Regions from separate parts of the Pseudomonas sp. DTU_2021_1001937_2_SI_NGA_ILE_001 genome, predicted to be linked through region 2. Evidence: riboswitches for the same ligand, from Rfam matches in the RefSeq annotation. Region 2 holds a riboswitch; the other holds the start of a gene.

Region 1 (15,817 bases), 1.1 Mb from region 2:
TCGGTACCCAGGGAGTTGGACAGCACCAGCACCGGCTTGTCGGTCGGGCCTTCGAGCAGGTAGTTCAGTTCGCCATCGGCGAGAGGCACGCTGGACATTCGCGGCTCCTGTGTCGGGGAAAGCCTGCACACTAAGGTCTGGCAAAGCGTGAGACAATCCGCCGCTCGATTAACCGTGCGACTATCGAACACCTTTGCCCCGGAGATTCGCCCTATGCGACGCGAAACCATCGCTGCCTTTTGCCTGCAACTGCCCGGTGCACGCGAGGATTACAAATGGGGTGGCGTGCGGGTGTTCTCGGTGGCGGGCAACAAGATGTTCGCGACCATGGACCTGGCCGGAGACGGCGTGTCGTTCAAGGTGGCCGCCGAGCTGTTTCTCGGCTATGTCGACCGTCCCGGCATACGCCCGGCACCTTACCTGGCCCGGGCGCACTGGATCAGCCTGACCCGCATGGACGCCCTGGGCGACCAGGAACTGCGCGACCTGCTGACCCGCTCGCACCAGCTGGTGGTGAGCAAACTGCCCAAACGCCAGCAAATCGGCCTGCTGGTTTGAACGCATGGGCTTCTACTGGCTCGGTAGAAGCGGCTCTCGCCGCGCAAGGACCAGGAAACTCGCTGCAGCTGTTGTGAGCATGAAGGAGCTTGGTGGCTGAAGGCGCTTCTGCCGGCGCCAGGGGCAGGTCTCTACAGCAGCAGGCCTGAGAAGCGTCTGTCCAGCAGCAGCCAATCGACCCAGACCGCCTGATGCACGATGACGATCAGCCAGAACAGTGCCTGGTAACTGAGTTTGCGAGTCTTGTGACGATACAGCTGCTGGGCCAGCAAGGCGCCAGGCCAGCCACCCAGCGCCTCCACCAGGTGCAGCCGCCTCTCCGGGGTACGCTGGCCACCTTGCCCGGCCTGGCGCTTGTCATGCCGGTAGAGCCATAGGGCCAGCAGGCTCATGCACAGGTAGGCCAGGGCCACCGGCCACAGGCCCTGCACGCGCCACAGGCTGGCCGCCCCCAGCACCGGCAGGGCGCACAGGGCCAGCCACACCAGCAGCTTGAGGCGCGGCGCACGCATGGGCGGCCGCGAGGCAGCGACGCTGCGGGTGCTCGCCCTCAAGCCTGAGCCGTCGACCAGTCGACCCAGCCGAACAGCCAGGTGGCAAGGATCAGCAGGCCGAAAGCGATGCGATACCAGGCGAACAGCGCATAGCTGTGGGTGGCGATGAACTTCAACAGGCCTCGCACCGCAATCATGGCGAACACGAACGACACCACAAAGCCGACGGCGAACACGGCGAAGTCATCGGGCTGGAACAGGTGGCGGTACTTGTAGCCGGAGTACACCGCTGCACCGACCATGGTCGGCATGGCCAGGAAGAACGAGAACTCGGTGGCGGCCTTGCGTGACAGGCCGAACAACAGGCCGCCGATGATGGTCGAGCCGGAGCGCGAGGTGCCGGGAATCATCGCCAGGCACTGGGCGCAGCCCACCTTCAAAGCGTCGCTCCAGCGCATCTCATCGACATGCTCGACACGGATCACATGCTCGCGGCGTTCGGCCCAGAGCATGATGATGCCACCGACCACCAGGGCGACGGCGACGGTGATGGGATTGAACAGGTAGTGGTGGATCAGATCGGAAAACAGCACACCCAGCACCACCGCCGGCAGGAAGGCCAGCAGCAGGTTGACGGTGAAGCGTTGTGCACGCCGCTGGCTGGGCAGGCCCAGCACCACCTCGAAGATCTTTGCGCGAAACTCCCACACCACCGCAAGAATGGCACCCAGCTGGATGATGATGTTGAACGCCATGGCTCGCTCACCACCGAAGCCGATCAGGTCGGCGACGATGATCTGGTGCCCGGTGCTCGAGACCGGTATGAATTCGGTCAAACCTTCCACGATGCCCAGAATCATCGCCTGGACAGCGGCCCATACATCCATCTTTCCCCCATGAGGCGCGACCTTGCAGCGCGCCAGTCAGTCTTGTGATTGGTAAACATTGCGCTGGAGCCGTACAACCTTGCCCTTCTCCCCGCGAAGCGCGCAAATCCTAGCAGACGCCGCCGCAGCGCGCCTGTCGGCTGGCTGTCTGAGTTTCCTTGGCAGCAAGGCCAATCCGCACTCCCCCCAGGCGCGCCAAGCGCTTACAATCGCCGGCCACCCAGACCCATCCCTGCCAAGGAGCCTCCATGTCCCCCATCGAACTGTTCGCTGCCGCCCTGGGTGTGCTCGCGGTGTGGCTGACTGTCCGCCAGAACCCACTGTGCTGGCCGATCGGTCTGGTCATGGTGCTGATCTACAGCTGGATCTTCTTCGACGTGAAGCTCTACTCCGACATGCTTCTGCAACTGGTCTACGCCGTGCTGCAGGTATACGGCTGGCTGCAATGGACCCGCCACGGGCACGGCCTGCCAGTGCGCGCGGTCACCGCGCTGAACGCCGGCGCGGTGTTCACTGGCCTGGCTGCCGGCGCGGTGCTCAGTGTGGCGCTGGGCGCCGGCATGGCGCACTTCACCGATGCCGCACAACCCTGGCTGGACGCCGCGCTGACCGGTTTCAGCCTGGTCGCGCAGTTCTGGATGGCGCAGAAACGTCTGCAATGCTGGCCCCTATGGATCGTTCTCGATGTGATTTTCGTCGGCCTGTTCGTCTACAAGGCCCTGTACCTGACTGCAGCGCTGTATGCGCTGTTCACTCTGCTGGCCATCCAGGGCTGGCGGGAGTGGCGCGCCACCCTGGCACCTGCGCAATGAAGGTGCTGGTGCTCGCCGGGCCGGAATCCAGCGGCAAGAGCTGGCTGGCCGAAGAGATACAGCGCTGTTTCGGCGGTATCCAAGTCGGTGAATACGTACGCCATTTCATCGACCGTGAAGGCCGCGACACGCGGTTTTCCGACATCACCCCCATCGCCGAAGGGCAACTGGCCTGGGAAGACAGCGCCCGCAGCGGTAATCCGGAACTGCTGATTCTCGACACCCATCTGCTGAGCAATATCCTCTGGAGCCGTACCCTGTTCCACGATTGCCCGGCGTGGATCGAACCCGCACTGCTCAACCGGCGCTACGACCTGCACCTGCTGCTCAGCCCCGAAGGCGTGCCGTGGTGCGACGACGGTCAGCGCTGCCAGCCCGAAATGGCCGACCGCCAAGCGTTTTTCGAGGCGAGCCGCCAGTGGCTGCTGCTGCATCGCCAAGCGTTCCAGGTCATCGAGGGTGACTGGGCTCAGCGGCGCGACACCGCGCTGCGCTGCGTGAGCACGTTGCTGGATGCTGAACAGCCTGAACCTCAGCGGATCTGATGCTTGTGCAACAGGCGGTAGAAGGTCGGCCGGGAAATGCCCAGCACCTTGGCCGCCACACTGAGGTTGTCGCTGTGCCGGGTCAGCACATCGCATAGCGCTTGCCGCTCGGCCCGCGACTTGTATTCGTCCAGTGTGCCCATGCTGCTGGCCATCTCCTCTTCGCCCAGCAGGCCCAGGTCAGCGGCCTCGATCTGCCGCCCCTCGGCCAGCACCAGCCCGCGCCTGACCCGATTGGCCAGTTCACGGACGTTGCCGGGCCAGTCATGCTTGCCCATGGCGATCAACGCATCCTGGCTGAAGTTACGTGCCCGCCGCCCGGTTTCCTGGCTGTAGAAGTGCGCGAAGTGGTTGGCCAGCATCGCCAGGTCTCCGTGCCGTTCCCTTAGCGGCGCGGTACCGACTTGCAGGACGTTGAGCCGGTAATACAGGTCTTCGCGAAAGCGCTTCTTGCGAATTGCCGCCTCCAGGTCGACATGGGTGGCGGCGATGACCCGCACATCCACGGCGACCGGTTCGCTGCCGCCGATCCGCTCGATCTGTCGGTCCTGCAGGACACGCAGTAATTGGCCCTGAGCCTCCAGCGGCAGATCACCGATTTCGTCGAGAAACAGCGTGCCGCCATCGGCCGCCTCGATCTTGCCGATCTTGCGCTCCTGGGCACCGTTGAAGGCGCCCTTCTCATGGCCGAACAACTCGGCATGCACCAGGTGCTCAGCCATGGCCCCGCAATGCACGGCAATGAATGGCTGGTTCCGGCGCTGCGACTGGCTGTGCAGGGTCCGCGCCACCAGCTCCTTGCCGGTGCCGCGCTCGCCACGAATGAGCACCGGCGATTCGGTGGGCGCCAGTTTGCTGAGCAACCGGCGCAGCTCTCTGATCGGCCGGCTTTCGCCGAGCATTTCGTGCTCGCCGACAGAGGACTGAACACTGCCCTGGGCCCGCAGGCGCGCCATGCCATAAGCGCGTCCGAGCGTCACCTGCATGCGCGCCACGTCGAACGGCAGGGTATGGAAGTCGAAAAACCATTCGCAGACGAAATCGCCGATCTTTTCCCGGCGCAGGTCCTCGGGGGTCAGCACGGCAATCCATTGGGTCTTGCTTCGGGTAATGAGTTCGCGCACGACTTCGGGGTGCTCGAAGTGATAAGGCAACAGGCGGATCAGGCCGATGTCGCAGGCCTGATCGAGCGCCGACTCCAGCGAGCGGCTGTCGACGGCCCAGCCCGCGGCCTCCAGCACCGGAATCAATTGCTGGCAATCATCACAGGGGTCCACGATCAACAGACGTCGCGATGGGGCCGGTTCGGTCATGAGAGGTTCCTTGGCGCACGGCGTCGATGAAATTGACGAAAAGGCTTTATAAACAGTGTGTTGAGTCCACTGGATGTTACGTTAGCAAAAAATTGACACAGCCTTGTATCGTTTGCATCTAAGGCTCATAACCGAAGCTTATTTACCTGCCAGGCTCGACGAACGGTGGGGTCGATATTGAACAAGAGGTCAATAAAGGAGTCACACGACACGAATTAAAAAGATGGTGGATTTACGACATCGGCGATAAATGTAAAAAGCCTGAAAATAATTCGTTCAATGTGTGACTTGCGTCGCGGCGCGAGCTTCAACACCAATAAGCAGCCGGACGGTGAGCCCGCCGACGAGTCTGCACTGGACTGATTGGGCTATTTTGAGGAATTGACCATGAATGCCCCACTGCGCTTCAACGATGCACTGCTGATTGCTGACCAGGCCTTCCATCCCTTCAAGTGCGTGGCCTGGGCCCCACAGGATGGCAACGGCGAAGTGAGCCTCAGCGTGTTCGACCGCTTCAGCGCACGTATCGGCCGCCGGCAACTTCCACGCGGAACTTACTCCGACCCTGTGCGTTTGGCTCGTGCCTTGCGCGAAGCGCGCGAAGAACTAAGCCGCGAGGGTTACACACTTCAGCCTTGGACCATGCCCGCCTGAGGTCAAACTAAGAGACTCTTTCTCTGCGGATGCAAAGTGGCATTTCGTTATTAACGTGATGTCACTTTCGCGGGCTTTAAAGTGCCCACGAGCAACTTTCTGAAACAATATCTTTGCAGGTTTTCTTTCCCCTGCCTTACCCTGCGCTCTTTGCCATCAGCCGCTCCATTGTCGGGGGCGGCCTTTGGTCGCCAAGGGAGCCAGACCCCGTGCTGCACACACTTGCCATCGAAAACTACCGCTCACTGCACAGCTTGGAGCTGGCCCTGGGACGCCTGACAGTGGTCACCGGCGCCAATGGCAGCGGCAAGTCGAACCTGTACCGGGCCCTGCGCCTGTTAGCGGATACCGCGCACGATGGCGTGGTGCAAAGCATCGCTCAGGAAGGTGGACTGGATTCGTGTTTCTGGGCCGGGCCGGAGAAGTTCTCCCGCGCCATCCTGGAGGGTGAAGCCCCAGTGCAGGGTCTGCAGCGCAGCCGCCCGCAGCGCATGCGCCTGGGGTTCGCTGGCGAAGACTTCAGCTATGCACTGAGCCTCGGACTGCCAGAGTCCAATTCTGGCGAGGCCTTCGACCGCCCCTCGCTGTTCAGCCGCGACCCGCAGATCAAGCGCGAGATGATTTGGGCGGGACCGGTGTATCGGCCGGCCTCGGTGCTGGTAGAGCGCAAAGGCGCCGCCGTGCGCATGCGTGACGCCAGGCAATGGCGCACTCTGACCACCCAACTGCCAGACTTCTACAGCCTGTTCGATACCGGTGGAGCCGTCGATTGCCCGGAAATCCAGACCCTGCGCAACAGCCTGCGCAACTGGCGCTTCTATGATCACTTCCGAACCGACGCAGCCGCCCCGGCGCGCCAGCCACAGGTCGGCACCCGCACGCCAGTCTTGCACCACAGCGGCCGGGACCTGGCGGCCGCGCTGCAGACCATCCGTGAAATTGGCGACCCCACCGCCCTGGACGCGGCGATCGATGATGCCTTTCCCGGCTCGCGGATGCAGATCAGCGTGCGCGACGGGCTGTTTCTCCTGGCCCTGCAGCAACCGGGCATGCTCCGGCCGCTGGCGGTCAGCGAACTGTCGGACGGCACCTTACGTTATCTACTGCTGGTCGCCGCCCTGCTCACCCCTCGCCCACCGACGCTGATGGTGCTCAACGAGCCGGAAAGCAGCCTGCACCCCGATCTGCTGCCGGCACTGGCACGGCTGATTATCCAGGCTGCCCACCATGGCCAGGTGTGGGTGGTATCGCATTCCAGCCGTCTGGTGGCAGCCCTTGAACGCAGTCCCGAATGCGTCAGCCTGATTCTGGAAAAGCAACTGGGCCAGACCCGCGTGCAAGGCCAACAGGGTTTGTTGGACGGACCTGCCTGGCGCTGGCCGGACTAGGCCCAATACTGTTCGCTTAAGCGGCATGTGGCCCGGTGGGAGCGGCTTTAGCCGCAAAAGCGCCAGGAGAATCACTGCATCTGCTGTGAGCAGGCGGTCGCTTCGCGGCTGAAGCCGCTCCTACCCGGCCTAATTGACCAGTACTGGCTTTAGCCGCGAAAGCGCCAGGAATCTCACTGCATCTTTTGTGAACATGCGATCGCTTTGCGGCTGACCCCGCTCTCTCGCTCTAACAATCAGTTTCGCCTGCAGGCTGAATGCCCACCGCTCTCAAGCTGGCAACGTTGGCAGTGCCTGCACATGGCAATAGTCAAGCGCCAGCCCCTCAGCCAGCGCTCTGGCGCGGCCCAGGCGGATCGGGCCGTTTTCCAGGTCGATCAGCACACCGGCGCAGTTCAGTGCAGGCAACGTCGGCAGGCGCGCCAGGCGCCCGTCGGTGAGCAGCAGCAGGCGCTGCTGTTCCGAAGGGTGACGCCGACGGCGGTGTTCCAGCCATTGCGCCCCCAGCTGTAACGCCGCCTCCAGCGGAGTGCCGCCACCGGCCCCCAATTGCGCCAGCCAACCTTGCAGGGCCCGTGATGCCTTGAGTCCCTGGTACTGCCAACGCGGTTCCTGGCCGCTGGCGGTGAGCAGCGCCAGTCGCGCGCGACGCCGATAGGCATCATCGAAGGCCTGCGCAAGCACGCCTTTGGCCAGGCTAAGCCCCTGGTTGCGTCGGGTCGAGGCTGAGGCGTCGACAATCACCAGCCACACTTCCCTGGGGCGCTGACTGCGTGGCTGGCGCACCAGATCGATCGCCCGCCGCGGTCGCCCGCGCAACAAGGTGGGCACCCAGGCGACCGGCCCATCGCGGCCGGCCCGCGCAGCGCCCAAGCGGCCGCCGGCCAGCTTGCCAGACCTGGGGTTGGCATCCGCTGCCCTGGCCGAATGGGAGCGGATGCCTACGGCTTTTTTGGCCAGGTCGGCACCTGCCGACGCGCAGCGCCTGGCACCGGCTGCGCCGGCAGCTCACCCCAGTTGCCGTGGCCTGAATCCTGCCCTGCGCCTTGATTACCGGCGTCTGGCGCGGTAGGTGGGGAATTTTCCGCGCTCTGATTAGGGGTGGTATTACGGCGACGATGACGCAAGGCGAACTCGGCCACCGCGTCGATATCTTCCTCGCTGATCGCCTCGGCGCCGCGCCAGGCTGCATGCGCGCGCGCCGCGCGCAGCCAGACCAGATCGGCGCGCAGGCCATCGACACCCGCGGCGAAGCAGCGCTGGTTGATTCGCTCCAGGCTGTGCTCGTCCAGCTCGATGCGCACCAGACGCTGGCGGGCCTGCTCGCAGCGCTGTTGCAGGGCTTGCTGCGCCTCGCGCCACTGCGCGCAGAAACCCGCAGGATCGGCGTCGAATTGCAGGCGGCGGCGAATGATCAGGCCACGCTCGGCGGGTTCGGGCTGCCCGTCCAGCGCGACATTCAGGCCAAAGCGGTCGAGCAACTGCGGCCGCAGTTCGCCCTCCTCCGGGTTCATGGTGCCAATCAGGATGAAGCGTGCCGGGTGCCGATGGGAAATGCCGTCGCGCTCGACCAGGTTGGTGCCGCTGGCAGCGACGTCCAGCAACAGGTCGACCAGATGGTCGGCCAGCAGATTGACTTCATCGACATACAGCACCCCGCCATCGGCCTTGGCCAGCACCCCTGGCGAGAACCGCACCCTGCCCTCGCCCAGCGCGGCATCAAGGTCCAGCGTGCCCACCAGGCGTTCCTCACTGGCGCCGAGCGGCAGAGTCACGAACGGGCCGTCGGCGAGCAGGTCCGCCAGGCCGCGGGCCAGGGTCGACTTGGCCATGCCCCGCGGCCCCTCGATCAGCACCCCGCCAATTCGGGGGTCGATGGCATTCAGGCACAGCGCCAGCTTCAGCGGCTCGGCGCCCACCACCGCGGCCAGCGGAAAATGCGGCTGTGCGTCGGCGGCAAGACTAGGGGTGGTATTAGGCACGTCTCAGTTCTCTTCTATGTCCAGCAGCAGGTTTTCCAGCGCCTCGCGGTAGTCGCCCGGTGCCTGCCACAGCCCGCGCTGCTGGGCTTCGAGCAGGCGCTCGGTCATGTCACGCAAGGCATCGGGGTTGTGCTGGCGAATGAATTCACGGGTGGCGTCATCCAGCAGGTAGGCGTCGGCCAGCAAAGCGTACTGATGGTCGTCGATCAATTCGGTGGTGGCGTCGAAACCGAACAGGAAATCCACGGTCGCCGCCATCTCGAAGGCGCCTTTGTAACCGTGGCGTTTCACGCCCTCGATCCACTTGGGGTTGGCCGCCCGCGATCGCACCACGCGGTTGAGTTCTTCCTTCAGGGTGCGGATCTTCGGCAGGTCAGGCTGGCTGTGGTCGCCGTGATAACTGGCCGTCTGGCGGCCTGCCAGGGTATCGGCCGCTGCCAGCATGCCCCCCTGAAACTGGTAGTAGTCGTTGGAATCGAGCAGGTCATGTTCGCGGTTGTCCTGGTTCTGCAGCACCGCCTGCACCCTGGACAGCCGCTGCGCGAATTCCTGGCGTGCCGGCGTGCCTTCATCGCTGCCGCCATAGGCGTAGCCGCCCCAGTTGAGGTAGACCTCGGCAAGGTCCTCACGGCTGTGCCACAGGCGCCCATCGACCGCGCCCTGTACGCCGGCGCCATAGGCCCCCGGCTTGGCACCGAAGACCCTCCACCCGGCCTGGCGCCGCGCCTGTTCTTCGCTCACGCCGCTGGCTTGCAGTGCCTGGCGCTCTTCACGCACCCGGGCTGCCAGCGGGTTGAGGTCATCCGGCTCGTCCAGCCCGGCGACCGCCTGCACGGCGGCGTCGAACAACTTGATGAGGCTGGCGAAGGCATCGCGGAAGAAGCCCGAGACGCGCAGGGTCACATCCACGCGCGGACGGTCGAGCAGGCTCAACGGCAGAATCTCGAAGTCGTCGACGCGCTGGCTGCCGGTGGCCCATACGGGGCGCACCCCCATCAGCGCCATGGCCTGGGCGATGTCGTCGCCGCCGGTGCGCATGGTCGCGGTGCCCCACACCGACAGGCCCAACTGGCGCAGGTGATCGCCATGGTCTTGCAGGTGACGCTCCAGCAGCAGGCTGGCCGACTGGAAACCGATGCGCCAGGCCGTGGGGGTCGGCAGGTTGCGCACATCGACGCTGAAGAAGTTGCGCCCGGTGGGCAACACGTCAAGCCGGCCGCGGCTTGGCGCACCACTGGGACCGGCTGGCACGAAGCGACCGGCCAGGGCGTCGAGCAGGCCTTGCATTTCCGCCGGCCCGCAGGCGTCCAGGCATGGCGCGACCCGCTGGCGCAAATGTTCGAGAATCGCCTGCAGATCGTCATGAACCGGCAGCGCGTGCAGCGACTCACCCGCCAGCACCCGCTCGATCAGCTGTGCGGCATACAGCTCCAGACGCTCGCGACTGTCGCCCAGGGTCCGCCACGGCGCATCGCTGACCGCCTGCAGCGCCGCCGGGCGCTGTTCGCCACAGGGCTCTCCCAAGGCGCAGTCCAGCGGATCGAACCCCAGCGCGAAAGCCTTGGCCAGGGCGCGCAACAGGCTGGAATGCGCACCACGCCCGTCGCCACGAGGAATGCGCAGCAGCGCCAGCAAGGTGTCGATGCGCAGGCGCCCGGCCGGTGACTCGCCGAACACATGCAGGCCATCGCGAATCTGCGACTCCTTGAGGTCGCAGAGGTAGGTGTCCAGACGCGGCAGCCAGGTAGCGGCGTCCTGCTCGGCATTGGTTGCGGCGTCCAGGCCCAGCTCCTGGTCCAGATGGGTTTCGCGCACACGCTGGAGAATCTGCCGTTGCAGTTCCTGGGCACGGCGCGGGTCGAGCAGTTGCGCCTCGTAGTATTCGTCGGCCAGCAGCTCCAGGTCGCGCAGCGGGCCGTAGGTTTCGGCACGGGTCAGCGGTGGCATCAGGTGGTCGATGATCACCGCCTGGGTACGCCGCTTGGCCTGGGCGCCCTCGCCCGGGTCGTTGACGATGAACGGATAGATGTTCGGCAGCGGCCCGAGAATCGCGTCCGGCCAGCAACTGGCCGACAGGCCCACGCCCTTGCCCGGCAGCCATTCCAGATTGCCATGCTTGCCCACATGCACCAGCGCGTGGGCGCCGTACACCTGGCGCAGCCAGAAGTAGAACGCCAGGTAGCCGTGCGGCGGCACCAGGTCCGGGTCGTGATACACCGCACTGGGGTCGACCTGGTAACCGCGCGCCGGCTGGATGCCGACGAAGGTCAGGCCCAGGCGGATGCCGGCGACCATCATGCGCCCACTGCGGAACATCGGGTCCGCCTCGGGCGCGCCCCAGCGTTGCAACACCGCGTCACGGCTGGCCGCGGGCAGCGCAGCGAAGGCCTGTCGGTAGTCCTTCAGGGCCAGGCTCTGTTGGCAGGGCCGCAGGTCGACGCTGTCGAGGTCATTGGTGACGCCGCCCAGCAAGCGCTGGATCAGCGCGCTGCCGCTGTCCGGCAGGTCCTCTACCGGGTAGCCCTGAGCCTGCAGGGCACGCAGGATGTTCAGGGCGGCACCCGGGGTATCAAGCCCCACGCCGTTGCCGATGCGCCCATCGCGGGTCGGGTAGTTGGCGAGAATCAACGCCACGCGTTTGTCCGGATTGGCGCGCCGCGCCAGTTCTATCCAGCGTCGCGCCAGCTGGGCGACGAAGTCCATGCGCTCGGGCTGGGCGCGGTAGCAGACCACGTCGGACTGGCTGCGCTCGCTGCGCCAGGCCAGGTCCTTGAAGCTGATCGGCCGGCTGATGATGCGCCCGTCCAGTTCCGGCAGGGCAATGTGCATGGCCAGGTCGCGGGCGCCCAGGCCCAGGTCGCTGGCCTGCCAGCCCGGCTCGTTGTCCTGGGCGCAGATCGCCTGGATGACCGGTACATCGCGACGGAACGGCCGCAGGTGCGGCGCCTCCGGCGTCGACTGGGCGAAACCGGTGGTGTTGAGTATCAGCGCCACCCCCGCTGTGTCGAAGAGGTCTTCCACCACCTGCAGACAGCCGGGCTCCTTGAGGCTGGCCACCGCAATGGGCAGTGGATTGAGGCCCTGGGCCTGCAGGCGCTGGCAGAACACATCGATGAACGCGGTATTGGCCGCCTGCAGGTGCGAGCGGTAGAACAGCAGGCCGGCGACCGGTGCGTCAGTGCTCCAGTCGGCTTGCCAGTCGGCCAGGGTGGCGGTGCCGTGCCGGGGGTGGTAGATCGCCGTACGCGGCAAGGCGCAGGGTTCGTCCCAAGGGTACTCGACGCCCAGCCAGCGGCTGGCGATGCAGTTGAACAGATTCAGCGCGTTATCCAGGCCGCCCTGGCGCAGGAACTGCCACAGCCGGTCACGCTCGGCGGCCGGTACGCTGCTCAGCTCGGACAGCTCCGGGTCCGGGCGGTCGTCGCCGGGCACCAGGATCACCTGCACGCCACGCTCGGCCAGCTCCATCAGGCGCTGCACGCCATAGCGCCAGTAGCCAATGCCGCCGTGCAGGGACAGCAGGATCAGCCGCGCATGCTGCAACACCTCTTCGACATACAAGTCCACCGAGGCGTGGTTCTGCACCTGCATCGGGTTGGCCAGACGCAGGCTGGGGTAGTCATCCGGCAGGCGCTGGGCGGCTTCGGCGAGCAGCGCCAGGCTGGAGTCGCCACTGCAGAGAATCACCAGCTCGGCGGGGCTCTGCCCGAGGTCGGCGATGCTGTCGTCCGGCACGAAACCGCCGGGCTGGGTCCTCAACAGGTGCATCGGTCAGGCCAGCGCGGCGTGCAGGCGTGCCTGGAGTTGCGCGGCGTCCAGGTCCTGGCCGATCAGCACCAGCTGGGTGGCACGCGGCTCATCGCTGCGCCAGGCGCGGTCGAAGTGCTTGTCGAAGCGAGTGCCTACACCCTGGATCAGCAGGCGCATCGGCTTGCCGGGAATCGCTGCGAAACCCTTCACACGCAGGATGCCGTGCTCGACCACCAGGCGGTTCAGGGCTTCGAGCAGCACGCTTTCCTGGGCTTCGGGCAGCTGAATGGAAATGGAGTCGAAGGCGTCGTGGTCGTGGTCATCGTCTTCACCTTCATGATGGCTGTCGTGGTGCGTCTTGCGCCCGTCGATGTGCACTTCAGACTCGGCGCCCACGCCAAGCAGCACATTCAGCGGCAGGCGGCCGCTGCTGGCTTCCACCACCTTGACAGCTGGCGGCAGTTCCTCGGCGACTTCGGCACGCACTGCGGCCAGGCCTTCGGCGTCGATCATGTCGGCCTTGTTGAGGATCACCAGGTCGGCGCTGGCCAGTTGGTCGGCGAACAGCTCGTGCAGCGGCGATTCGTGGTCGAGGTTCGGGTCCAGCTTGCGCTGCGCATCGACCTGGTCTGGGTAGGCGGCGAAGGTGCCGGCCTTGACGGCGGGGCTGTCGACCACGGTGATCACCGCATCGACGGTGCAGGCGTTGCGGATTTCCGGCCACTGGAAGGCCTGTACCAGGGGCTTTGGCAAGGCCAGGCCGCTGGTTTCGATGAGGATGTGATCGAGGTCGCCACGCCGCGCCACCAGCTCGCGCATCACCGGGAAGAACTCTTCCTGCACGGTGCAGCACAGGCAACCGTTGGCCAGCTCGTAGACACGCCCGCTGGCCTCCTCTTCGGTGCAGCCGATGGTGCATTGCTTGAGGATTTCGCCGTCGATGCCCAGTTCGCCGAATTCGTTGACGATCACCGCGATGCGCCGGCCTTCGGCGTTGTCGAGCATGTGCCGCAGCAGGGTGGTCTTGCCCGAGCCGAGGAAGCCGGTGACGATGGTGACGGGAAGCTTGGCCAGTGATTTCATCGAGTGCCCTTTGGCGGTTCGGCGGGCAGACGGGACGCCGACCGCGCACGATGCACGACCGGATTCGCCACCGGATCACCCCGCCCGGTTTGAGTGTGAATGCTTCGAGGCAGGTCTCCTGGCTTGCGGCGAGCCCGGCCGTCGGGCCCGGGCATTCGGTGCGCCTTCCCGCGCTGGCAGTGGCGTGGCACCGAACATGACCGCTTACAGTTGCGGGGGCAGCTGCGGCTTGTGCCCTGGCGGGGCCCGCATTCCCATTTTCAGCCCGCTCGCGCAGGCAACCTCAAAGGCGCAAGGCTACGCAGTGCCCAGCGGCAGGTCAACGTCGAGATTGACGCCCCGGCACGACCATGCTCTGCTACACACCTTGTTACGGGTGCCCCTCGCGGGGTGAAACGGGAAACCGGTGCTGCGCCGCTGCTGTCCGCGCGTCGCAAAGTCCGGTGCTGCCCCCGCAACGGTAAGCGAGCGAAAGGCCTATCCACTGTGCCGTTGGCATGGGAAGGCGGCCTTTGTCACGGCGCCCTGGCGCCCCTCGCCAGCCCGGAGACCGGCCCGCCACGAACCTTTCGATGACCTGCGGTGGGCGGGTGCATTCGCTGCCTGCCGGGCGTGCCCGGCGGTGCGTCTGCGCATGGCCTGCCCCTTTTGTACGAGGCAAGCCCCATGACCACCCTGAGCAGCAGCCCCGCTACCCGGACCACCGCCATCCCCCTCGGCCAGCGCCTGGTCGCCGCCACCAGCGCCATCCTGCTGGGCGCATGCCTGGTGTATTTCGCCGGCTTCTCGCACATCGACGCCGTACACAACGCCGCTCACGATACCCGCCACAGCGCGGCCTTCCCCTGCCACTGAGAATCCAGCCGATGTTCAAGCGAATCCTGCAAACCGCTGGTTTCAGCGGCCTGTTGGCGGCCCTGCTGCTGACCCTGGTACAGAGCCTGTGGGTCAGCCCGCTGATTCTCCAGGCCGAGACCTACGAAAGCGCGCCTGCCGCCCAGGCCCACGAGCACGCCGAGGGCAGCGCCGCCCACAGCCACGAGCATGACGAAGAAGCCTGGGCGCCACAGGACGGCTGGCAGCGCGTGCTGTCGACCGCGGCAGGCAATCTGGTGGTGGCGGTGGGCTTCGCACTGATGCTCGTCGGCCTGTATTCCCTACGTATGCCGGGCAGCACGCGGCAAGGCCTGCTGTGGGGGTTGGCGGGTTTCGCGGTGTTCGTCCTGGCGCCGACGCTCGGCCTGCCCCCGGAGCTGCCCGGCACTGCCGCCGCCGAACTGGGACAGCGCCAGACCTGGTGGATCTCCACGGCGGCCGCCACCGCCGCCGGGCTGGCACTGCTGGTATTCGGTCGCGGGCTGTGGCTGAAACTGCTGGGCGCCGCCTGGCTGCTGGGTCCGCACGTGATCGGCGCGCCGCAACCCACGGCCCATGCCAGCCTGGCCCCTGAAGCACTGGAAAGCCAGTTCATCGTCGCCTCGCTGCTGACCAACGCAGTGTTCTGGGTTGCACTGGGAGCCCTGACTGCCTGGCTGTTCCGCCGCGCCCATGTCGGCGAGCAATAAAAGCCAGTTGGCCATCGGCCTGGGTTGCCAGGCCGAGTGCAGCGCCGAGGCGCTACGCGCGCTGATCGACGCCAGCCTGGCCGAACAGGGCCTGAGCCTGGCGCAGGTCGGCGGCCTGGCCTGCATCGAACGACGCCGCGACACACCGGGCCTGCATGCCCTGGCTGCCGAGCTGGGCCTGCCGCTGGTGTTTTTCACTGCCGCGCAGTTGCAGCCCTTCGACGCACAGCTGAGCCATCGTTCGGCATTGGCGTTCAAGCACACCGGCTGCCACGGGGTGGCCGAAAGCGCGGCACTGGCCCTGGCCGCTCAGCTGAACGCTGGCACAGCACGGCTGCTGATCCCCTACCGCAAGAGCCGCCAGGCGACATTCGCCTTGGCAAGTGCTGGCTGATGCCCTCCAATGACGCCTGGCATGGCACGAGCCTGCTCGCTGCCAAGGGTTTTCCTGTTTTTTCGTGGAGTGAAGCGTGACTGTCTATTTCATCGGCGCCGGGCCCGGCGATCCGGACCTGATCACCGTCAAGGGCCAACGGCTGATCCAACAGTGCCCGGTGCTCATCTACGCCGGCTCGCTGGTGCCGTCCGCGGTCCTGGAGGGCCACAGCGCCGTGCAGGTGGTCGATAGCGCAGGGCTGCACCTGGAGCAGATCATCGCGCTGATGAAATCTGCTCATGCACAAGGCCAGGATGTCGCCCGGGTCCACTCCGGCGACCCAAGCCTGTATGGCGCAATCGGCGAGCAGATCCGCCACCTGCGCGAGCTGGGCATCCCCTTCGAGATCA
Region 2 (15,817 bases):
GGTGGCGACCTTCGAGCCGTCGATGATCTCGGCCTTTTCCACCACACCTACGCAGAAGCCGGCCAGGTCGTAGTCTTCGCCTTCGTACATGCCTGGCATCTCGGCGGTCTCGCCACCCACCAGGGAGCAGCCAGCCAGTTCGCAGCCAGCGCCGATGCCGGTGACCACGGTGGCGGCGACGTCGACATTCAGTTTGCCGGTGGCGTAGTAGTCGAGGAAGAACAGCGGCTCGGCACCGCACACCACCAGGTCATTGACGCACATGGCGACCAGGTCCTGGCCGATGCTGTCGTGCTTGTTCAGGTTCAGCGCCAGACGCAGCTTGGTGCCTACGCCGTCGGTGCCGGAGACCAGTACCGGCTGCTTGTAGCCGGCGGGGATTTCGCAGAGCGCGCCGAAACCTCCCAGGCCGCCCATGACTTCAGGGCGCGCAGTGCGCTTGGCCACGCCTTTGATGCGTTCGACCAATGCTTCACCGGCGTCGATGTCCACACCGGCGTCTTTGTAGCTCAGGGAGGGTTGCTTGCTCATAAAAAATCCAGGCCTTTAGGGGGGATTCGGAAAGAGAATCGACCGCTGCGGTCGGGTCCGGGCCAGTGGCGCGGTAATGCGCTGCACTGTTTCGGAACCGGTACCATGGTCGGTCTGCGAAGGCGCGCGATTTTAGCAGGCTTGCCGCGCTGGAGCCATCCTTGGCCCGACGGGCAGGGGCTGGCGCACATGAAAGCCGGGGTATGTACAGGCCGGCGCTCTGTACAATCGCGACCCGAATGTGAATGATTGGGCGCATGCTGCTGTCTAGAGCCTGCTTTCTTTCCTTTCAGGACCTGCCCATGCGTTTTTCCAGATTCCTCTTCCTCGGCTGCCTGAGCCTGGCGAGCCTGCCGGTTTTCGCGCAGACCGTGAATGACCTCTACCAAGTACGCGAACCGGTGAGCAGCCAGTCGCCGGACGAGCGCGAGCGCGCTACCCAGGCAGCGCTGCAGACGCTGGTGGGACGTCTCACCGGTAGCACCAAGGCCGCCGAGGGCGCGGCACTGGCCGACGTGCGCAAGAACCCGCAACAGATCATCAGCCAGTACGGCTACGAGGCCGGGCCGCCGCAGACCCTGCTGGTGGACTTCGACCCGGCCAGCACCGACCGCAGCCTGCGCCAGGCCGGGCTGCCGATCTGGGGCAGCAACCGCCCGAGCATGATCGGCTGGTGGCTGATTGATTCCACCGAAGGTTCCAACCTGGTCGGCGACGGCCAGCCTGCTGCCGAGCCGCTGCGCCGCGCAGCCCAGCACCGTGGGTTGCCTCTGCACCTGCCATTGGCAGACCTCTCCGAGCAGAGCGTGGCGAACGCCAAGAGCCTTTCCGCTGCGGACCCTGCCGAACTCAAACAAGCCTCCGAGCGCTACGGCACCGATGCCATCCTGGCGGTGCATGCCCGTGAAGACGCTGGCAAGTGGCAAGGTGAATGGCGGCTCTGGCTGGGTGACCAGCGCGAGCAGGGCAAGGCTACGGCCGATACCTCTGAAGCCCTGGCCGATGCGGTGCTGCTCGCGGTGAGCGAGCGCCTTGCACCGCGCTTCGCGGTCAAGCCCGGCAGCAGTGCCAGCAGTCAGACGCTTCAGGTGCAAGGCATGAACCTGGAGCGCTACGCGCAGCTGATGCGCCTGCTGGAGCCCTTCGGTGGCAAATTGCTGCTGGTCGAGGGCGACAAGGCCAGCTTCGAGGTCGGTGCCAGTGCCGAGCAGTTGCGCAGCCAACTGTCCCTGGCCCACCTGCAGGAAGTACCCGCCAGTGAGGCCGCCCCGGTTAATGCCGCCGCCACCCCGCAGGCGCCAGGCGCCCCCGTACCTGCCGCAAGCAACACGCTGTATTTCCGCTGGTGATCCGGCGGTGCTGAGCCGGTGTCGCCTGTTGCGGCACTGGCTGCCTGTGCAAGGCCGTCCAGGCCTTGGTTCAAGGGACATCCGATGCAAGGAACATCATGACCGACACTAAACGCTGGTACTGGCTGGGCGGCGCGGCGCTGCTGGTCGCCTTCATCTTTCTGCTGCACCCGATCCTCATGCCGTTCCTGGTGGCGTTGCTGCTGGCTTACATGGGTGACCCGCTGGTCGATCGCCTGGAGCGTCTGCGCCTGTCCCGCTCCTTGAGCGTGGTGGTGGTATTCGGCCTGTTCACCCTGGTGCTGCTGGCCTTGCTGCTGATTCTGGTGCCGATGCTGGTCAAGCAACTGGTGCGCTTGTACGAGCTGGCGCCACAGATCCTCGACTGGCTGCAGCACACCGCCTTGCCCTGGGTACAGGCCAAGTTCGGCCTGGCCGATGGCTTCTGGCGCTTCGACAAGATCAAGGCGGCCCTGGCCGGGCACATCGGCCAGGCTGGGGACATCGTCAGTGTGGTGCTCTCGCAGGCGACGGCGTCGAGCCTGGCGCTGATCGGCTGGCTGGCCAACCTGGTGCTGATTCCGGTGGTGGCCTTCTACCTGCTGCGCGACTGGGACCTGATGATGGCGCGCATCCGCGGCTTGCTGCCGCGTCAGCGTGAGGCGCAGATCGTGCAACTGGCCGGCGAGTGTCATGAGGTGCTGGGGGCGTTCATTCGCGGGCAGCTGCTGGTGATGGTCGGCCTGGGCGTCATCTATGCGGCAGGCCTGATGCTGGTCGGGCTGGAGCTGGGCCTGCTGATCGGCATGATCGCCGGCCTGGCGGCCATCGTGCCGTACATGGGCTTCGTCATCGGCATTGGCTCGGCGCTGATCGCCGGGCTGTTCCAGTTCGGCGGCGACCTCTATCCGATGCTCGGCATCGTCGCGGTGTTCATGGTGGGTCAGGCCCTGGAAGGTATGGTGCTCACGCCGTTGCTGGTCGGTGATCGCATCGGCCTGCACCCGGTGGCAGTGATCTTCGCCATCCTGGCGGGTGGCGAGCTGTTCGGTTTCACCGGCATCCTTCTGGCGCTGCCGGTGGCGGCGGTGATCATGGTGCTGCTGCGCCATCTGCATGCGCTGTACAAGGAATCGCAGATGTATGCCGGCGACCGCGACCCGGAACTTTGAAACCGAATGCTGGCGCGTGCCGACACTGTCGTTGCGGCGATTTCGCAAGCCTTTGATTTTGCTTGAAGTCCGTCGCATTGTGCGGTCCGGCCAGCGGGTATAGACTTTGCTATCTTTGTTCAGAGGTCACCGCTTGCTTCCGGGAAGCGCCCAGCCAGCATGAAACCCGTTCAGCTGCCCCTGAGTGTGCGTCTGCGCGATGACGCCACCTTCATCAATTACTACCCGGGCGCCAATGCAGCGGCGCTCGGCTATGTCGAGCGCCTGTGCGAAGCGGACGCGGGGTGGACCGAAAGTCTCATCTATCTATGGGGCAAGGACGGCGTAGGACGCACCCACCTGTTGCAGGCGGCGTGCCTGCGCTTCAAGCAGCTGGGCGAGCCGGCGGTCTACCTGCCGCTGGCCGAGTTGCTGGAGCAGGGCGTCGAGCTGTTCGACCATCTGGAGCAGTACGAGCTGGTGTGCCTGGACGACCTGCAGGCCATCGCCGGCAAGCCGGACTGGGAAGAAGCGCTGTTCCACCTGTTCAATCGCTTGCGCGACAGTGGCCGACGCCTGTTGATCGCGGCCTCCAAGTCGCCCCGCGAATTGCCCATCAAGTTGCCGGACCTCAAGTCGCGGCTGACCATGGCGCTGGTGTTCCAGATGCGTGGCCTGTCCGATGAAGACAAGCTGCGTGCCCTGCAACTGCGTGCCTCGCGGCGTGGCCTGCACCTCACCGACGAAGTCGGGCACTTCATTCTGACCCGTGGCACGCGCAGCATGAGCGCGCTGTTCGAGCTGCTCGAACGCCTGGACCAGGCCTCGCTGCAAGAAAAGCGCAAGCTGACCATTCCTTTCCTCAAGGAAACCCTGGGTTGGTAGCCGCTACGCCGGACCCGCAACTGATTCGCCAGGCCGCCGCCGCCCTGCGTCATGCGCAGCGCATTCTGGTGATCACCGGGGCCGGGTTGTCGGCCGATTCCGGGTTGCCGACCTATCGTGGTGTCGGGGGGCTCTACAACGGCCATACCGACGATGGCCTGCCTATCGAGATGGCGCTGTCCGGGCCGATGCTGCGCCGCGACCCGGCGCTGTGCTGGAAATACATCGCCCAGTTGGGCAAGGCCTGCCTGGCTGGCGAGCCCAACGTCGCCCATTACGCCATCGCCCAGTTGCAGCGCCGCAAGCCCGAGTGCTGGGTGCTGACCCAGAATGTCGACGGCTACCACCGCGCGGCGGGCAGCCCGGTCGAGCGGCTGATCGAGATCCATGGGCAGTTCTGGCCCCTGTACTGCCAGGCATGCAACGCCCAGGAGGCGGAACTGGCCGTGCATCTGGACGGTCCATTACCACCGTTGTGCAAGGCGTGCCGCGGTGTGCTGCGCCCGCCGGTCACGCTGTTTCAGGAAATGCTCCCCGCCGAAGCACTGCGTACCCTGGAGCGTCAGATGACCCTGGGCTTCGACGCGGTGCTGAGCATCGGCACCACGGCGAGCTTTCCTTACATCCACGAGCCCATGCTGCGCACCCGGGTGTCGGGCGGCTTTACCTTGGAAATCAATCCTCAGGCCACCGATCACAGCGCGTCGATGGACATTTTCCTGCAAGGCAGGGCAGCACATGTCATGCCTGAGCTGATAAGTCACATTTAATTCAATAGAATTTGCAAATTGCCATGATAGTGGGCATAGTCTGCGCTCCTCATCATTTCCAGCCACGGTCGTGCCCATGCAGGTTGTTCGCTTCGCACCCCTCGTGCCACTCGCTTTCGTGACTTTCCTGTTCGGTTGCTCCACCCAGTCATCGGTGACCCAGCAGCCCCAGCAGTACCAGAATTCCGTTACCGCCCAGTCCAGCGCCCGTCAGGCGTTGCATGCGCAATCCCGGCAGAGCCTGGAAAGCGAAGAAGAACTGGCCGAGTTCTCCGACGACACCAGCTATCAGTTGCCGCTGCTGGCCGACAGCATCCTCGAACGTGGCAAGTCGCTGATAGGCACCCGCTATCGCTTTGGCGGCAATTCCACCGCCGGTTTCGACTGCAGCGGCTTCATCGGCTATCTGTTCCGCGAAGAGGCCGGCATGAACCTGCCGCGCTCCAGCCGCGAAATGATGAATATCGACGCACCCCAGGTGTCGCGCCGCGACCTCAAGCCAGGCGACCTGCTGTTCTTCAGCACCGCCGGCCGCGGTCGCATCAGCCACGCCGCCATCTACCTGGGTGATGACCAGTTCATCCACTCCAGCAGCCGCCGCAGCGGGGGTGTGAGAATCGACAGCCTGGACGACTCCTACTGGAGCAAGACCTTCGTCGAAGCCAAGCGCGCACTGGCGCTGGTACCGGCAACGGGGGACGCGCAGACCACTGCGATGACCACCACCAGCGTCAAGCCAGCTAACATCAAGCGTCACAAGTAATCTGAACCCGGTCCCTGACCGGGTTTTTTGAATTTCGGCAACAGGCCGCATCCGAAGGGAGTTGTTGTGGTGATGTCGATGACCTTGCGTGTAACCGTGATTTCCCTGGCGGCCTTACTGGGCGCGTGCGCCAGTGCGCCGCCACCGCAGCCCAAGGTCGTGCAGCGCCCCGTCATCATCGCCCCGGCGGTCATGTCTTCTCCTGTCGTTGAAGATGTGCTGTTCCGCGCCCTGGGCCTGGTCGGTACGCCCTATCGCTGGGGTGGCAACACGCCGGATTCCGGGTTCGATTGCAGCGGCCTGATCGCCTACGTGTACCGCGACATGGCCGGTATCAGCCTGCCGCGCTCGACCCGCGACATGATCGTGATGAATGCCCCCAGTGTCAGCCGTGAACAGCTGCAGACCGGTGACCTGGTATTCTTCGCCACCTCGGGCGGCTCGCAGGTGTCCCATGCCGGTATCTATGTCGGCGAAGGGCGCTTCGTGCATGCTCCCGCCACCGGTGGCACGGTCAAGCTGGACAACATCGGCTCGCCTTACTGGCAGAAGGCGTACCTGAACGCCAAGCGCGTGCTGCAGCCTTCGAGCCTGGCGCAGAACGCCCGCTGAGCGCGCAAGCAGTGCGGCTCCGGTCGTAGCGGCATAAGCTGGGAGCTAAGCGGCATGTGCCCCGGTGGGAGCGGCTTTAGCCGCGAAGCGCCAGGAAACTCACTGCATCTGTTGGGAACATGTGGGCGCTTCGCGGCTGAAGCCGCTCCTACCCGGCCTAACTGAACAGTATCGCGGCTGAAGCCGCTCAGGGCCGTACGGGGCCATCTATCACCTAAGGCGCCGATGTCACTCGCCAGATCGTATTGCCCACGTCATCGGCCACCAGCACACCGCCGTGCTTGTCCTGCACTACGCCAACCGGGCGGCCCATGGCCTGGCCTTCTGCGTCGAGAAAGCCGGTCAGCAAATCCAGTGGCTGGCCGGCGGGTCTGCCATCCCTGAACGGAATGAACACCACCTTGTAGCCGCTGTGCGGCTTGCGATTCCATGAGCCATGCTGGCCGACGAACAGGCCTTGGTCGAAGGGCGCGGCCAGGCTCTTGCCGTTGGAGAAGGCCAGGCCCAGCGACGCGGTGTGCGGGCCGACCGCGTAGTCGGGTACAAGGGCCTTGGCCACCTGTGCCGGGTTCTGCGGTGTTACTCGCTGGTCCACGTGCTGGCCATAGTAGCTCCAGGGCCAGCCATAGAAACCGCCGTCCTGCACTGAAGTCACGTAGTCGGGCACCAGGTCGCTGCCGATCTCGTCACGCTCGTTCACGGCCGTCCACAGCTTGCCGGTATGGGGCTCCCAATCCATGCCATTGGGGTTGCGCAGGCCGGTAGCGAACAGGCGCTTCTGGCCGCTGGCCCGGTCCACTTCCCAGATCGCTGCACGGCCCTGTTCCTGATCCAGGCCGTTTTCACCCACGTTGCTGTTGGAGCCCACCGTCACGTACAGCTTGCGGCCGTCCGGGCTGGCGATGACGTTCTTGGTCCAATGGTGGTTGAGCGGCCCGCCGGGTAGTTCGGTGACCAGGGTAGGCGCTGCGCTGATGCGAGTCTGGCCGCTTTCGTAGGGGAAGCTGATCAGCCGGTCGGTGTCGGCCACGTAGAGGGTATGGCCCACCAGCGCCATGCCGAACGGAGAGTTCAGGTTTTCCAGTAGGACCGAGCGGGTGTCGGCCACGCCGTCGTTGTCTTCATCGCGCAACAGGGTAATGCGGTTGGCGCTCGGCACGCCGGCGCCGGCACGCTGCATGATCTTGCTGGCGATCCACTCGCGCAGGCCGCCCGATGACGACGCCTTGGCCGGCGCGTTGGATTCGGCGACCAGCACATCGCCATTGGGCAGCACGTATAGCCAGCGCGGGTGATCCAGGCCATTGGCGAAGGCCACCACTTGGGTGCCGGGTGCGGCGAGCGGTTTTGCCCCCGCCGGCCAGCCGACCGCCGGAGCGATGTTCACGGTGGGGATCAGGGTCTTGTTCGGTTCCGGCAGCCGGGGGCTGGGGCCGGTGCCGTCGGCGACCTGCAAGCGGGCGGTTTCGCCACAGGCTGCCAGGCCGCCCGCGACCAGCAAAGTGAGGATCAGGCGTGGAGCGGATCTGGACATGCTGGACTCCTGGTTCGGCAGCGCCGGAGGGGATGACTGATAGAGGCAGGGCGAGCGGCCAGGTTCAATCCGATACTGTTTGACGCTCCCAGCCCAACACTCTACCCTTCGCGGTTCGTTTCAGGTGCCTTGCAATCATCGATTGGCAAGGTGAAACAGGGAAGCCGGTGGGAAGAGACTTTTTTCGATTCCGGCGCTGCCCCCGCAACGGTAGATGAGCCAACCCCATGCCTTATGCCACTGACGCACGTCGGGAAGGCGCATGGTCGGGCCTAGCCCGGAGAAGCCTCGCGCTTCGCTCATGAGCCCGGAGACCGGCCTGTCACTTATTCACGGCATCACGGCGGGCGATGCTATGCGCAAGGCCGCCGTCTGCCTTGTCGTCCTGTCGTCTGCTTTCGCCTGTGTGACCAGCGGAGAGCTGAGATGAACGAATCCCCCGAGCGCGACGAGCGCCACCTGGCGCGCATGCAGCGCAAGAAAGCCATTATCGACGAACGCATTGCCAACTCGCCCAACGAGTGCGGCCTGCTGCTGGTGCTCAGCGGCAACGGCAAGGGCAAGAGCAGTTCGGCGTTCGGCATGCTGGCCAGGGCCATGGGCCATGGCATGCAGTGCGGCGTGGTGCAGTTCATCAAGGGCCGCAATGCCACCGGCGAAGAGCTGTTCTTCCGGCGCTTTCCCGAGCAGGTGCGCTACCACGTCATGGGTGAGGGCTTTACCTGGGAAACCCAGGACCGCCAGCGTGACATCGCCGCTGCCCAGGCCGCCTGGGAAGTGTCGCGGCAGATGCTCGCCGACCCTGGCGTCAACCTGGTGATCCTCGATGAACTGAACATCGCCCTCAAGCATGGTTACCTGGATCTCGACCAGGTGCTTGCTGACCTGCAGGCCCGCCCGCCGATGCAGCACGTAGTGGTCACCGGGCGCGGCGCCAAGCCTGAGCTGGTCGACCTCGCCGACACCGTGTCGGAGATCGGCATGGTCAAGCACGCCTTCCAGGCTGGTATCCGCGCGCAAAAGGGCATCGAACTGTGAGTGATGCCTCTCGCCAGTGCCCGGCGGTCCTGATCGCCGCACCGGCGTCCGGTCAGGGCAAGACCACCGTCACCGCCGCCCTGGCGCGCCTGCACCGCAATCAGGGCCGCAAGGTCCGAGTGTTCAAGTGCGGCCCGGACTTTCTCGACCCGATGATTCTCGAACGCGCCAGCGGCGCGCCGGTGTACCAGCTCGACCTGTGGATGGTCGGCGCCGGGGAGAGCCGCCGCCTGTTGTGGGAGGCGGCGGCAGAGGCGGACCTGATTCTTATCGAAGGGGTCATGGGGTTGTTCGACGGCACGCCCTCCAGTGCCGATCTGGCGCGGCATTTCGGCGTGCCGGTGCTCGGCGTGATCGACGGCACGGCGATGGCCCAGACCTTCGGCGCCCTTGCCCTGGGCCTGGCGCGCTACCAGCCGGACCTGCCATTCGCCGGGGTACTGGCCAACCGCGTCGGCACCGTGCGTCACGCGCAATTGCTGGAAAACAGCCTGACCGAGGGGCTGCGCTGGTATGGCGCACTGTCCCGCGAGACCGGCATCGAACTGCCCAGCCGCCACCTGGGCCTGGTTCAGGCCAGTGAACTGAACGACCTGGACATGCGTCTGGATGCCGCCGCGCAGGCGCTGGCCAGCACTTGCGAGGTGCCGCTGCCGCCGCCGGTCAGCTTCGCCGCGCCGCCGCTCGAGGCCGCCGAGCCGTTGCTGGCCGGTGTGCGCATTGCCGTGGCGCGCGACGAGGCGTTCGCCTTCACGTATGGCGCCAGCCTCGACCTGCTGCGCGCCATGGGGGCCGAGCTGAGTTTCTTTTCGCCGATCCACGACAGCGCGCTGCCAGAGGCCGACAGCCTCTACCTGCCCGGCGGTTACCCGGAGCTGCATCACCTGGCGCTGCAGGACAACCGGGCGATGCGTGGCGCCATCGCCGCTCACCATGCCGCCGGCAAGCCGCTGCTGGCCGAGTGCGGCGGCATGCTGTACCTGCTCGATGCGCTGACCGATGTCGATGGCACCCGCGCCGAGCTGGTCGGCCTGCTGCCTGGCGAAGCGGTGATGCAGAAACGTCTCGCTGCCCTGGCCCTGCAGGCCGTGGAGCTGCCCGAAGGCCTGCTGCGCGGGCACACCTATCACCATTCGCTGACCAGCACCGAGTTGCAGCCCATCGCCCGCGGTGTCAGCCCCAACGGCGGGCGCGGCGCCGAGGCGGTGTACCGCGTGGGGCGGCTCACCGCCTCTTACGTGCATTTCTACTTTCCGTCCAATCCGCAGGCCGTGGCCGCGCTGTTCCACCCTGACGAGGCGCGCCCATGAGCGACGTGCCGTTCAGTGCCGAAGAACGCGCCGCGGTGTACCGCGTCATTGCCGAGCGCCGTGACATGCGCCACTTCAGCGGCGGCAGCGTGGCGCCCGAGGTGCTGGCCCGTTTGCTGGAGGCCGCGCATCACGCGCCCAGCGTCGGCCTGATGCAGCCCTGGCGGTTCATCCGCATCCGTGACACTCAATTGCGTGGCCGCCTGCAGGCCCTGGTGGAGGACGAGCGGGTACGCACCGCCGAAGCTCTGGGCGAGCGCTCCGACGAGTTCATGAAGCTCAAGGTCGAGGGCATCAGCGATTGCGCCGAAGTGATCGTCGCGGCCTTGATGGACGGTCGCGAGGCCTATGTGTTCGGCCGCCGTACCCTGCCGGAAATGGACATCGCTTCGCTGTCCTGCGCCATCCAGAACCTGTGGCTGGCGGCCCGTGCCGAAGGCCTGGGCATGGGCTGGGTGTCGCTGTTCGACCCGCAGGCGCTGGCCGACCTGCTGGGTATGCCCGACGGTGCGCGGCCCCTGGCGATTCTCTGCCTGGGGCCGGTGCAGGGGTTCTACCCGGCGCCCATGCTGGTGCTCGAAGGCTGGGCGCAGGCGCGCCCGCTGGAACAACTGGTATATGACAACCAATGGGGAGTGCAGCCATGAGTGTGGCGTTGTTGAGCGTGGCGGGCGTGGCGCTGGATGCGCTGCTCGGCGAACCGAAACGCTCGCATCCGCTGGTTGCGTTCGGCAATTATGCCGGGCGTATCGAACAACGCTTCAACGCCGGCGGGCGCGGCTGGCGCAGCCACGGCGTGACGGCCTGGGTGCTGGCGGTGTTGCCGCTGACCCTACTGGTCACCCTGCTGAGCTGGCTGCCTTATCTAGGCACCCTGGTGGAAATCCTTGCCCTGTACTGTGCCCTGGGCCTGCGCAGTCTTGGCGAGCACGTGATGCCGGTGGCTGCTGCACTGCGCGGTGGCGACCTCGCTGAAGCGCGGCGACGGGTCAGCTACCTGGTCAGCCGCAAGACCGACGACCTGGAGGCCAACGGCGTGGCGCGGGCGGCCACCGAGTCGGTGCTGGAGAACGGCAGCGATGCGGTGTTCGCTGCGCTGTTCTGGTTCGTGGTCGCCGGCGCTCCGGGCGTGGTGCTGTATCGCCTGAGCAATACCCTGGATGCCATGTGGGGCTACCGCAACGAACGTTTCGAACGCTTCGGCTGGGCAGCGGCGAAGATCGACGACCTGCTCAACTATATTCCGGCGCGGCTGGTGGTGCTGACCTACGCCGTGCTGGGCCATACCCGCGGTGCGCTGCGCTGCTGGCGCAGTCAGGGGCCGACCTGGGACAGCCCGAATGCCGGCCCGGTGATGGCGGCCGGTGCCGGGTCCCTGCAGGTGCAACTCGGTGGTGCGGCGATCTATCACGGCGAGTTGCACGAGCGCCCGGCGCTGGGCGAAGGTCGGCCAGCCGATGCCCAAGCCATCGAGGCCGGCTGGCAACTGGTGCAGCGCGGTGTGTGGCTGTGGCTGCTGGTCCTTTGTCTGGGAGGTGCGTTCTATGCTTGAGCATGGTGGCCGGCTGCGCGCCGCCGCGCAGCGCTATGGGATTGCTCAAGCGCAATGGCTCGACCTGTCGACCGGCATCGCGCCCTGGGCCTGGCCGATTCCGCCAATCGAAGCGCGCGACTGGGCGCGCCTGCCGGAAACCGATGACGGTCTGGAAGCCGCCGCCTGTGCCTACTACGGTGCCGCACAACTGCTGCCGGTAGCCGGTTCCCAGGCGGCGATCCAGGCCCTGCCGCGCTTGCGCGGCACCGGCAGGGTCGGGGTGTTGTCGCCGTGCTATGCCGAGCACGCGCATGCCTGGCGCAAGCACGGTTTTCTGGTGCGCGAAGTGCTCGAACCTGAGGTCGAGCATTTCCTCGAAACCCTGGACGTACTGGTGGTGGTCAACCCCAACAACCCCACTGGCCGCCTGCTGCCGACCGAGCGCCTGCTGGAGTGGCATGCGCGCCTGGCCGAGCGCGGTGGCTGGCTGGTGGTCGACGAAGCCTTCATGGATAACACCCCGACCCTCAGCCTGGCCGCCGAGACCGGGCGCAGCGGGCTGATCGTGCTGCGCTCGTTCGGCAAGTTCTTCGGCCTGGCCGGGGTGCGTCTGGGTTTCGTGCTGGCCGAGCCTGGCCTGCTCAAGGCCCTGGCCAGCGAGCTAGGTCCCTGGACGGTCAGCGGCCCGAGCCGCAAGGTCGGCTTGGCCTGTCTCAGCGACCGCGAGGGCCAGCAACGCCAGCGTGAGCGTACCGAACAGGCTGCCGCCCGCTTGCAGGCGTTGCTGACGGCCCACGGGCTGCCACCCGATGGCGGTTGCGCACTCTTCCAGCGCTGCGTGACCGACCAGGCGGCGGCGCTTTACCAATTCGCGGCGCAGCGCGGTGTGCTGCTGCGCCTGTTCAGCGGCGAGGGTGCGCAGAGCAGCCTGCGCTTCGGCCTGCCTGCCAGCGAAGCGGACTGGCAGCGCCTGGAAAGCCTGTTGCTCGACTACCGCAAGGACCTTCGATGACCACCCTCATGGTGCAGGGCACCACTTCCGATGCCGGCAAGAGCACCCTGGTGACCGGCCTGTGCCGCTGGCTGCGTCGCCAGGGCGTCAGCGTGGTGCCGTTCAAGCCGCAGAACATGGCACTCAACAGTGCCGTCACCGCCGACGGCGGTGAAATCGGCCGCGCCCAGGCGGTGCAGGCCCAGGCCAGTGGTTTGGTACCGCACACCGACATGAACCCGGTGCTGCTCAAGCCCAACACCGACACCGGTTCGCAGGTGATCATCCACGGTCGAGCCGTGACCACCATGAATGCCGTGGCCTACCACGGCTACAAGGCCATCGCCATGCAGGCGGTGCTGGAGTCGCACCAGCGCCTGCGCGACGCCTACCAGGTGGTGATGGTCGAAGGTGCCGGCTCGCCGGCGGAGATCAACCTGCGCGACAACGATATCGCCAACATGGGTTTCGCCGAGGCGGCGGATTGCCCGGTGCTGCTGATCGCCGACATCAACCGTGGCGGGGTCTTTGCCCATCTGGTCGGTACACTCGAGCTGCTGTCGCCCAGCGAGCAGGCGCGGGTCAAGGGCTTCATCATCAATCGCTTCCGGGGCGATGTCGCCCTGCTGCAACCCGGCCTGGACTGGCTGGAGCAGCGCACCGGCAAACCGGTGGTCGGCGTGCTGCCGTACCTGATGGACTTGCATCTGGAGGCCGAGGATGGCCTGGACCGTCGTCAGGGCGACAAGGCCGGGCAGTTGCTGCGTGTGGTGGTGCCGGTGTTGCCGCGTATCAGCAACCATACCGATTTCGATCCTTTGCGCCTGCATCCGCAGGTCGACCTGCAGTTCGTCGGGCCTGGTCAGCCGATCCCCCCCGCTGACCTGATCATCCTGCCGGGCTCCAAGAGCGTGCGCAGTGACCTGGCCTACCTGCGCGCCAACGGCTGGGAGACGGCCATCACCCGCCACCTGCGCTATGGCGGCAAGCTGCTGGGCATTTGCGGCGGCCTGCAGATGCTTGGCCAGCAGGTCCACGACCCGCTAGGCCTGGAGGGCGCGCCGGGCTGCAGCGACGGCTTCGGCCTGTTGGCGCTGAGCACCGTGCTGGAGGCCGAGAAGCAACTGCGCAACGTGCGCGGCCGGCTGGACCTGGAGGGCGCCGAGGTCAGCGGTTACGAAATTCACGCCGGGGTCACGTCCGGGGCGGCCCTGGAGAATCCGGCGGTGCGCTTGGACGACGGTCGTTGCGACGGTGCGCAGAGCACCGATGGTCAAGTGCTGGGTACCTACCTGCACGGGCTGTTCGAGTCGCCCGCCGCCTGTGGTGCCTTGCTGCGCTGGGCCGGGCTTGAGGATGTGCAAAGCGTCGATTACCACGCCTTGCGTGAGCGCGACATCGAGCGCCTGGCCGACCTGGTGGACCAGCATCTGGACGGCACGCTGCTGCGCCAGCTGTGTGGCCTGGATGCATCTGATAGGGAAGCGCGCTGACATGCTGCAACTGATTCTCGGCGGCGCCCGTTCGGGCAAGAGCCGCCTGGCCGAAAGCCTGGCGAGTGGCTCGGGCCTGGCCGTGACCTACATTGCGACCAGCCAGCCAGTGGATGGCGAACTCGATGCCCGGGTGGCCCTGCACCGCCAGCGCCGCCCCGCTGAATGGGGTCTGGTGGAAGAACCGCTGGAGCTGGCGCGAGTGCTGCGCGAGCAGGCAGCACCGGGGAACTGCCTGCTGGTCGACTGCCTGACCCTGTGGCTGACCAATCTATTGATGCTCGATGATCCGCAGCGTCTGGCTGCCGAGCGGCAGGCGCTGCTCGAAGAGGTGGTCGACCTGCCCGGCGAGATCATCTTCGTCAGCAACGAGACCGGCCTGGGTGTGGTGCCCCTTGGCGAACTGACCCGCCGTTACGTCGACGAAGCCGGCCTGCTGCATCAGGCCCTGGCCGAACGTTGTCAGCGCGTCGTGCTGACCGTGGCCGGCCTGCCCATGACCTTGAAAGGAACCGCTCCATGACTCAATCCTGGTGGCTTGCGCCTGCCCGTGAAATCGACGTGCCGGCCCGCGAAGCGGCCCTGGCGCGTCAACAGCAACTGACCAAACCGGCCGGCTCGCTGGCCCAGCTCGAGCGCCTGGCGGTGCAGCTCGCCGGCCTGCAGGGCCGCGAGAAGCCCAGTGCCGAGCGGCTGTGGATCGCCATTTTTGCCGGTGACCATGGCGTGGTCGGCGAAGGCGTTTCGGCCTATCCGCAGGCTGTCACCGGGCAGATGCTCGGCAACTTCGTCAACGGCGGCGCGGCAATCAGCGTCCTGGCCCGGCAATTGGACGCGCAGCTGGACGTGGTCGACCTCGGCACGGTCAGCCCCATGGATCTGCCCGGCGTGCGTCATCTGCGCCTCGGCGCCGGCACCGCGAACTTCGTCGACGGCCCGGCGATGCACGCCGACCAGGGCCATGCCGCGCTGCTGGCCGGGCGCGACAGCGTGCTGCGGGCCAAGGCCGCAGGGTGCGAACTGCTGGTCGGCGGTGAAATGGGCATCGGCAACACCACGGCGGCCAGCGCCGTGGCCTGCTCTCTGCTGGAGTGCGCCGCGCCCTTGCTGGTCGGTCCCGGCACTGGCCTGAATGCCGAAGGTGTGTTGCACAAGACCGCCGTCATCGAACGCGGCCTGGCGCGCCATGCCGAACACGCTGGCGATCCACTGGGTAGCCTGTTCAGCCTGGGCGGTTTCGAGATCGCTGCCCTGGCCGGCGCCTACCTGGCCTGCGCCCAGGAAGGCATCGTCGCCGTGGTGGATGGTTTCATCTGCAGCGTCGCAGCGCTGGTCGCCGTGCGTCTCAACCCTTCCGTGCGGCCCTGGCTGCTGTTCGGGCATCGCGGTGCCGAACCGGGCCACCGCCATGTGCTGGAAGTGCTGCAGGCCGAGCCGCTGCTCGACCTGGGTCTGCGTCTGGGCGAGGGCAGCGGAGCGGCCCTCGCGGTGCCGCTGGTGCGTCTGGCCTGCGAGCTGCACAACGGTATGGCGACCTTCGCCGAGGCGGCGGTGGCGGACCGCCCGGCATGATCGTCGACCTGCTGCGCCATGGCGAAACCGAGCTGGGTGGCGGCCTGCGCGGCAGCCTCGACGATGCACTGACCGAGGCCGGCTGGGCGCAGATGCACGCGGCCACCGAGGGTGCCGGGCCGTGGACGCGCATCGTCAGTTCGCCACTGCAACGCTGCGCCCGCTTCGCCGAGGCCCTGGCGGCACGCCTGGACCTGCCGTTGCGCCTGGAACCCGAGATGCAGGAGCTGCATTTCGGCGATTGGGAAGGGCGCAGCGCGGCGCAGATCATGGCCATCGACCCC

What was found. Region 2 has a riboswitch for cobalamin ahead of cobO (cob(I)yrinic acid a,c-diamide adenosyltransferase). Riboswitches for the same ligand answer to the same signal wherever they lie in the genome.
Region 1: another riboswitch for cobalamin. It lies ahead of cobW (cobalamin biosynthesis protein CobW); the one in region 2 lies ahead of cobO (cob(I)yrinic acid a,c-diamide adenosyltransferase).

Annotation. Positions count from the first base shown of each region.
Region 1 covers NZ_CP135971.1:1,164,947-1,180,763, forward strand. The annotation lists gene pcaD (3-oxoadipate enol-lactonase) at 1-98, opposite strand, end outside; gene RRX38_RS04510 (MmcQ/YjbR family DNA-binding protein) at 214-558, shown strand; gene RRX38_RS04515 (DUF1294 domain-containing protein) at 690-1,070, opposite strand; gene RRX38_RS04520 (undecaprenyl-diphosphate phosphatase) at 1,109-1,939, opposite strand; gene pnuC (nicotinamide riboside transporter PnuC) at 2,188-2,751, shown strand; gene RRX38_RS04530 (AAA family ATPase) at 2,748-3,296, shown strand; gene RRX38_RS04535 (sigma-54 dependent transcriptional regulator) at 3,284-4,609, opposite strand; gene RRX38_RS04540 (hypothetical protein) at 4,997-5,263, shown strand; gene RRX38_RS04545 (AAA family ATPase) at 5,473-6,651, shown strand; gene RRX38_RS04550 (vWA domain-containing protein) at 6,922-7,539, opposite strand; gene RRX38_RS04555 (ATP-binding protein) at 7,593-8,633, opposite strand; gene cobN (cobaltochelatase subunit CobN) at 8,637-12,401, opposite strand; gene cobW (cobalamin biosynthesis protein CobW) at 12,405-13,466, opposite strand; cobalamin riboswitch at 13,557-13,767, opposite strand; cobalamin riboswitch at 13,824-14,040, shown strand; gene RRX38_RS04570 (CbtB domain-containing protein) at 14,133-14,321, shown strand; gene RRX38_RS04575 (CbtA family protein) at 14,333-15,031, shown strand; gene RRX38_RS04580 (cobalamin biosynthesis protein) at 15,015-15,425, shown strand; gene cobM (precorrin-4 C(11)-methyltransferase) at 15,502-15,817, shown strand, end outside.
Region 2 covers NZ_CP135971.1:2,304,261-2,320,077, reverse strand. The annotation lists gene purM (phosphoribosylformylglycinamidine cyclo-ligase) at 1-531, opposite strand, end outside; gene RRX38_RS09810 (DUF2066 domain-containing protein) at 834-1,880, shown strand; gene RRX38_RS09805 (AI-2E family transporter) at 1,979-3,052, shown strand; gene hda (DnaA regulatory inactivator Hda) at 3,212-3,916, shown strand; gene RRX38_RS09795 (NAD-dependent deacylase) at 3,910-4,686, shown strand; gene RRX38_RS09790 (C40 family peptidase) at 4,763-5,449, shown strand; gene RRX38_RS09785 (C40 family peptidase) at 5,522-6,061, shown strand; gene RRX38_RS09780 (sorbosone dehydrogenase family protein) at 6,276-7,595, opposite strand; cobalamin riboswitch at 7,701-7,933, shown strand; gene cobO (cob(I)yrinic acid a,c-diamide adenosyltransferase) at 8,022-8,633, shown strand; gene RRX38_RS09770 (cobyrinate a,c-diamide synthase) at 8,630-9,943, shown strand; gene bluB (5,6-dimethylbenzimidazole synthase) at 9,940-10,590, shown strand; gene cbiB (adenosylcobinamide-phosphate synthase CbiB) at 10,587-11,495, shown strand; gene cobD (threonine-phosphate decarboxylase CobD) at 11,488-12,489, shown strand; gene RRX38_RS09750 (cobyric acid synthase) at 12,486-13,961, shown strand; gene cobU (bifunctional adenosylcobinamide kinase/adenosylcobinamide-phosphate guanylyltransferase) at 13,963-14,484, shown strand; gene cobT (nicotinate-nucleotide--dimethylbenzimidazole phosphoribosyltransferase) at 14,481-15,533, shown strand; gene cobC (alpha-ribazole phosphatase family protein) at 15,530-15,817, shown strand, end outside.